2 linked regions of the Alkalilimnicola ehrlichii MLHE-1 genome follow. The protein of the gene in region 1 interacts with the protein of each later gene in a pairwise test. Links are inferred from orthologs where the notes say so. Each region holds a gene or a part of one and is shown on either strand. Other genes may lie near its edges.

Evidence for each region. The genes of interacting proteins can lie anywhere in the genome.
Region 2: the proteins of zipA (region 1) and ftsZ interact in binary tests that used the Escherichia coli proteins (3 or more experiments, as listed by UniProt). The link is inferred for Alkalilimnicola ehrlichii MLHE-1 from one-to-one orthologs.

Annotation. Positions count from the first base shown.
Region 1 is NC_008340.1:752,386-755,605, forward strand. What follows is about bases 259-3,220. They hold zipA (cell division protein ZipA), read left to right. Parts: upstream 259-1,171; coding sequence 1,172-2,269; downstream 2,270-3,220. Other genes in these bases: smc (chromosome segregation protein SMC), read left to right, coding at 259-1,023; ligA (NAD-dependent DNA ligase LigA), read left to right, coding at 2,275-3,220. Also shown: more of smc, read left to right, coding at 1-258. UniProt on the Escherichia coli protein: Essential cell division protein that stabilizes the FtsZ protofilaments by cross-linking them and that serves as a cytoplasmic membrane anchor for the Z ring.
Region 2 is NC_008340.1:2,490,648-2,493,806, forward strand. What follows is about bases 314-3,136. They hold ftsZ (cell division protein FtsZ), read right to left. Parts: upstream 2,384-3,136; coding sequence 1,244-2,383; downstream 314-1,243. Other genes in these bases: lpxC (UDP-3-O-acyl-N-acetylglucosamine deacetylase), read right to left, coding at 314-1,071; ftsA (cell division protein FtsA), read right to left, coding at 2,475-3,136. Also shown: MLG_RS15780 (excinuclease ABC subunit UvrA), read left to right, coding at 1-54; more of lpxC, read right to left, coding at 154-313; more of ftsA, read right to left, coding at 3,137-3,159. UniProt on the Escherichia coli protein: Essential cell division protein that forms a contractile ring structure (Z ring) at the future cell division site. The regulation of the ring assembly controls the timing and the location of cell division.

The DNA of each region.
Region 1 (3,220 bases):
CAGCACCGGCGTCTGCTGGACCGGCGGGAGGAGCTGGCCGAGGGCCTGGAGGGGCTCGCCGACCCCGGCGAGGACCTGGAAGCGGAGCGGGACGAGCTCTTGCAGCGCCGCCACCAGCTGGAGCAGGGGCTGGCCGAGGCCCGCAACCACGTGGCCAACCTGGAGCAGAAGCTGCGTGACTGGGGCGAGCGGCGCCAGACCGCCGTGCAGGAGACGGAGACCCTGCGCGAGGAGCTGGAGGGGCTGCGCATCACCGCCCAGGAGTACCGGGTGCTGCAACGCCGCGAGGCGGCGGAACTGGAGCAATTGGGCGAGCACTTGGAGGTGGTGGCCTCCCGCCTGCCCGAAGGGGCCGAGGTGACCGACTGGGAGAAGCGCCTGGAGCAACTGGGTCGGCGCATCGCCCGGCTGGGTACAGTCAACCTGGCCGCCATTGATGAATGCGCCGCCCTGGAGGAGCGCCAGCAGTACCTGGATGCCCAGTACGACGACCTGTTTGAGGCGCTGGAGACCCTGGAGAACGCCATCCGCCGCATCGACCGGGAGACCCGGGCCCGCTTCCGCGATACCTTCGAGCAGGTCAATCAGGGGGTGCAGCGGCTGTTTCCCCGCCTGTTTGGTGGCGGCCGGGCCTACCTGGAACTCACCGACGACGACCTGTTGGCCACCGGCGTGGCGGTCATGGCCCAGCCGCCCGGAAAACGGGTCACCAATATCCACCTGCTCTCCGGTGGCGAGAAGGCGCTCACCGCCGTGGCCCTGGTCTTCGCCATCTTCAATCTCAATCCCGCGCCCTTCTGCATGCTCGATGAGGTGGACGCACCGTTGGACGAGGCCAATGTCGGCCGCTTCTGCGAGATGGTGCGGGAGATGTCCGAGCAGGTGCAGTTCATTGTCATCACCCACAACAAGACCACCATGGAGGCGGTCTCCCACCTGGTGGGGGTGACCATGCACGAACCGGGCGTCTCGCGCCTGGTGGCGGTGGACGTGGCCGAGGCGGTGGAACTGGCCGAGGCCTGAGCCGCTGTCGCCCCGTCCGGCCCGGGAAAATGGCATAATCCCGGACCCGCTGCCGGTTCAAAGTCGGCGGTGCAGCGTATAAAGTGGTGAGCGAATAACGCTCTGCAAGGCGCTGAATCCCAAGCCCACCAATTGCTCGGATGCATCCATGGACCCATTCCGCTGGCTACTGATCATTCTCGGCCTGCTGCTCATCGCCGGCATCTACGCCTGGGGACGCTGGCAGGACAAGAAGCGTGCCCGGGGCACCGGGCGGCATGAGGATTACGACTCGGCCTTCGACGCTATGGACAGCGCCGTGGGCGGTCCCGACGACTTCGAGGTCATCGTCAAGAAGCCGCGTCGGCACCCGGGTGCCGACGCCCCTTCGGACGGGGACGACGCGGATTTCCCCGGCCGTCCCCGGCGCCGCGAACCGACGGGCCTGGACGCGGACCTGGACTGGCCGGACGACGAGCCGGAGCCCAAGCTGGGTCTGGATGACGAGCTCGATGAGTCGGGCGAACCGGACCTGGAGCCAACGGGGCAGGGGCCCGGCAGCGCCCGGCCGCAGCCGAGTGCGGAGCCGGCGCCTGAACAACCGTCTGAACCCCGCCGCGACCGGGGCGGTGCTGCCGCCACCCCGCCGACCGGGGGCAAGACCGGCGCTCGGCGGGAACCGGCCCGTCCCGCCGAGCCGCCGGTGCGCGACCGCCCCGACCTGGCCGCCCTCGGCACCAACGGCCCCGGTACCGCCGGCCGGGACGAGCCCGTCGTCGAATTGCCCGCCGGCCCGCAGGTCGATATCGAGGCAGCGGACCTGGAGGACAAGATCGTCGCCATCCACGTGGCGGCGCCCGAGGGCCATGTCTTCGTCGCCGACGCGCTGGTGGATGCGCTGCAGCGGGCGGGTCTGGAGTACGGTGAGCACGGCATCTTCCACCGCCACGTGCGCACGGAACGGGGCCCGGCGCGGGTCTTCAGTGTCGCCAACATGATCAAGCCGGGCTGGTTCGATCTGGACCGGGCCGCCGAGGATGAGACCCCGGGGGCGGCCTTCTTCCTGCAACTGCCGGGCCCGGTGGACGGCATGGCGGCCTTCGACGACATGCTGGGGGTGGCCCGTCGGGTGGCTGATGAGCTCGGCGGTCGGCTGCTCGACGGCCGGCGGTGTGACCTCTCCCGTCAGGCCATGGAGCACATCCGCGAGGAGCTGCGCGAGTATCGTCGCCGGCTGCACCTGGCGGCCCGCAAGCAGCAGGGGTGAGCGGGATGGCGCAAACGGGAACCGACCCGCAGGCCCGCATCGAGGCCCTGCGCCGGGAGATCCGCGAGCACGACCACCGCTATTACGTGCTGGATGCGCCGGTGATCGCGGATGCCGAGTATGACGCCCTGATGGCCGAGCTCCAGGCCCTGGAGGCGGAGCACCCCGAGCTGATCACCCCGGACTCCCCCTCCCAGCGGGTGGCCGGGCGCCCCGCCGAGGGGTTCGGCGAGGTGACGCATGCCGAGCCTATGCTCTCGCTGGACAACGCCTTCGAGGAGGCGGACCTGGCGGAGTTCGACCGCCGGGTACGCCAGGCCCTGGGCCTCGACCCCGTGGTCTATGTGGCCGAGCCCAAGCTGGACGGGCTGTCGGTGAGCATCCGCTATGAGGACGGCCGGTTGGTGCGGGCCGGTACCCGCGGCGACGGCCGGGTGGGGGAGGCGATCACCGAGAACGTCCGCACCATCCGCAGTGTGCCCCTGCGTCTGCGCGGCGAGGGCTGGCCACCGGTGATGGAGGTGCGCGGCGAGGTGGTGATCCGCCGCGCCGATTTCGAACGCCTGAACGAACAGCGCCTGGCGGACGGCGAGCGCCCCTTCGCCAATCCGCGTAATGCCGCCGCGGGCAGCCTGCGTCAGTTGGATCCGCGGATCACCGCCCGCCGCCGACTCACCTTCTTCACCTTCGGGGTCGCCGCCGCCGGGCGCCTGGCCGCCAGCCACCATGAGGTGCTGGACAAGCTGGCCGGGTGGGGCTTTCGGGTCAATGAGCGGGTGGAGCGGGTGCGCGGCCTTGACGGCTGCCGCGAGTATTACCAGCGACTGCTGGCGGATCGCGACGAACTCTCCTTCGAGATCGATGGGGTGGTCTACAAGGTGGATGACCTGGATGCCCGCGAGGAGCTGGGCTTCACCGCCCGCGCCCCGCGCTGGGCCATCGCCTGGAAAC
Region 2 (3,159 bases), 1.7 Mb from region 1 along the record:
GCCGGGTCGACCGCGACCGGACGCTTCCTGGCGGAGGTGTTGAAGCGGAAGTAACCGGGCGCACGGCGACCGGCCCCCGGGTCGGCGCCCCTAAAACGACGAAGGGGCGCCCGAGGGCGCCCCTTCGTCCGGTCGGAAGCTGACCGCCACCGATCAGCCGGCCACCGCCAGCCCCGGTCGATCGTAGGCGATCGGCGAGTCGGAGGCCTGATCGAAGGTGACCTCCTCCCAGGCGTCCTCCTGCGCCAGCAGCGCCCGCAACAGCTTGTTGTTCAGCGAGTGCCCGGACTTATGGCCCTTGAAGGCCCCGATCAGGCTGTGGCCCAGCAGGTAGAGATCGCCGATGGCATCCAGGATCTTGTGCTTGACGAACTCATCCTGATAGCGCAGCCCGTCTTCGTTGAGGATGCGGTAGTCGTCCACCAGGATGGCGTTGTCCAGGCTGCCCCCCAGCGCCAGCCGGTTGGCCCGCAGCATCTCGATGTCGCGCATGAAGCCGAACGTGCGCGCACGGCTCACCTCCTTGACGAAGGAGGTGCTGGAGAAATCCAATTCCGCGAAGCCGTTTTGCTCGGTGAACACCGGGTGGTCGAAATGCAGCGTGTAGCCCACCTTGAACCCGTTGAACGGCTCGAAGGCGGCCCACTTGTCGTCCTCCTCCACCCGCACCGGCTTGCGGATCCGGATGAACCGCTTCAGCGCATTCTGTTCCTCGATGCCCGCAGAACGGATCAGGAACACGAACGGCCCCGAACTGCCGTCCATGATCGGCACCTCCGGGGCGCTCACCTCGACGAAGGCGTTGTCGATCCCCAGGCCGGCCATGGCGGAGAGCAGGTGCTCCACCGTGTAGACCCGCGCCTCCCCCTGGGAGAGGCAGGTGGAGAGTCGGGTATCCCCGACGTTCAGCGCATGGCCGGGGATATCCACCGGCGGGTCCAGATCCACCCGTCGGAAGATAATACCGGTGTTGGCCGGCGCCGGTCGGAGGGTGAGGTACACCTTCTCGCCGGTGTGCAAGCCCACGCCAGTGGCGCGGATACTGTTCTTTAACGTGCGCTGACGGATCATGTCGACGGCCAACTCCAGGGTTTATTGTTGCCAGTCACCGGCGTCTTCGGGCACAACGGGCCCGTGGGACGGCGGCGAGCGACGTCATTCTACTGTAATCCACCGCACCGTGTATAGTGCAGTGCAACATAGCGCCGCGACCCTTTCCGGCCGGCACCGCCGGCGCCAGCGGTCAGTCCGCCTGACGCCGGAGGAAGGCGGGAATATCCAGGTATTCCATATCGCCCTCGTCTTCCACACCCGGCCGGTCGTTGGCCGCCTTCTTGCGGATCACCGTCGGCCGGTCCAGCTGGTTGTAGTCCACATCCCCGCTGGCCTTGCGCACCGGTTTCAGGTCGGGCTTGCGCTGCTCCTGGAATGCACCCAGGCCGGTGGCCACGACTGTGACATGCAGTTCGTTCTCGAGTTCCGGATCGATGACGGTACCCACCACCACGGTGGCCTCGTCGGAGGCGAACTCGCGCACCGCATTGCCCACGTCGTTGAACTCGCCGATGCCCAGGTCCAGCCCGGCGGTGACATTGACCAGGATGCCGTTGGCCCCGGCCAGGTTCACGTCCTCCAGTAGCGGGCAGGCGATGGCCCGCTCGGCGGCCTCACGGGCGCGCCCCTCACCGGAGGCGGAGCCGGTACCCATCACCGCCATACCCATCTCCGACATCACCGTGCGCACATCGGCGAAGTCCACGTTAATCAGACCCGGGCGGGTGATCAACTCGGCGATACCTTTTACCGCACCCAGCAGCACATCGTTCGCCGCCTTGAAGGCATCCAGCAGCGTCAGGTTGTTGCCCAGCACACTGATCAGCTTCTCGTTGGGAATGGTGATCAGGGAGTCCACATGCTGGCCCAACTCCTTGATGCCCTCCTCGGCGATCCGCATCCGCTTGCTGCCCTCGAAGGGGAAGGGCTTGGTCACCACGGCGACTGTGAGGATCCCCATCTCGCGGGCGATCTCGGCCACCACCGGGGCACCGCCAGTGCCGGTGCCACCGCCCATGCCGGCGGTGATGAAGACCATGTCCGCGCCCTCAATCGCTTCCATGATGCGCTCGCGGTCCTCGACGGCCGCCTCACGGCCGACGCCGGGGTTGGCCCCGGCGCCCAGGCCCTTGGTGATGCCGGAACCGAGCTGCAGGGTGGTGCGCGCAGCCACGTTCTGCAGCGCCTGGGCGTCCGTGTTGGCGCAGATGAAATCCACACCCTCGATATCGGCGGCCACCATATGCTGCACGGCATTACCACCGCCGCCGCCTACGCCGATGACCTTGATAACCGCGTTCTGGTTGACGTTATCCATCAGTTCAAACATGACCCTATCCTCCTGGGACCGTTTCGGTCCGAATACAGAAATTGCAGTAACTTTTCCTTCCCCGGACCCGCCCGCCCGGATTCGCCCTGGCTCAGAAATTGCCCTTGAACCAACTCTTCATACGCGCCCAAAGTGCCTGTAGCCCGCCCTCCTCGCTGAAGTCGGTGAGCGCTGGCTTGCCCTCGTGCCGGGCGCCGTAGACCAGCAGCCCGACGCCGGTGGAATAGATGGGGTTGCGGACCACGTCCGAGAGGCCGGTGACCTGGGTCGGACTGGCCGCCCGCACCGGCAAGTGGAAGACCTCCTCGGCCAGGTCCACCACGCCCTCCATCTTGGAACTGCCCCCGGTGAGCACCACGCCCGCCGGGATCAGGTCCTCAAAACCGCTGCGCCGCAGTTCTGCCTGCACCAGGCCGAGCAACTCCTCATAACGGGGCTCGACCACCGCCGCCAACGACTGGCGGGAGAGCCGGCGCGGCGGCCGGTCACCCACCGAGGGCACCTCGATGCTCTCCTCGGGATTGGCCAGCTGCGACAGGGCGCAGGCGTACTTGACCTTGATCTCCTCTGCGTGCTGGGTCGGGGTGCGCAGAGCCACCGCGATGTCGTTGGTGACCTGGTGCCCGGCGATGGGGATCACCGCCGTATGGCGGATGGCGCCGCCGGTGAACACGGCGATATCGGTGGTCCCGCCACCGATATCCACCAGGCAGACCCCCAGCTCCCGCTCGTCGTCGGTGAGCACCGCCTGGGCCGAGGCGAGCTGCTGGAGGACC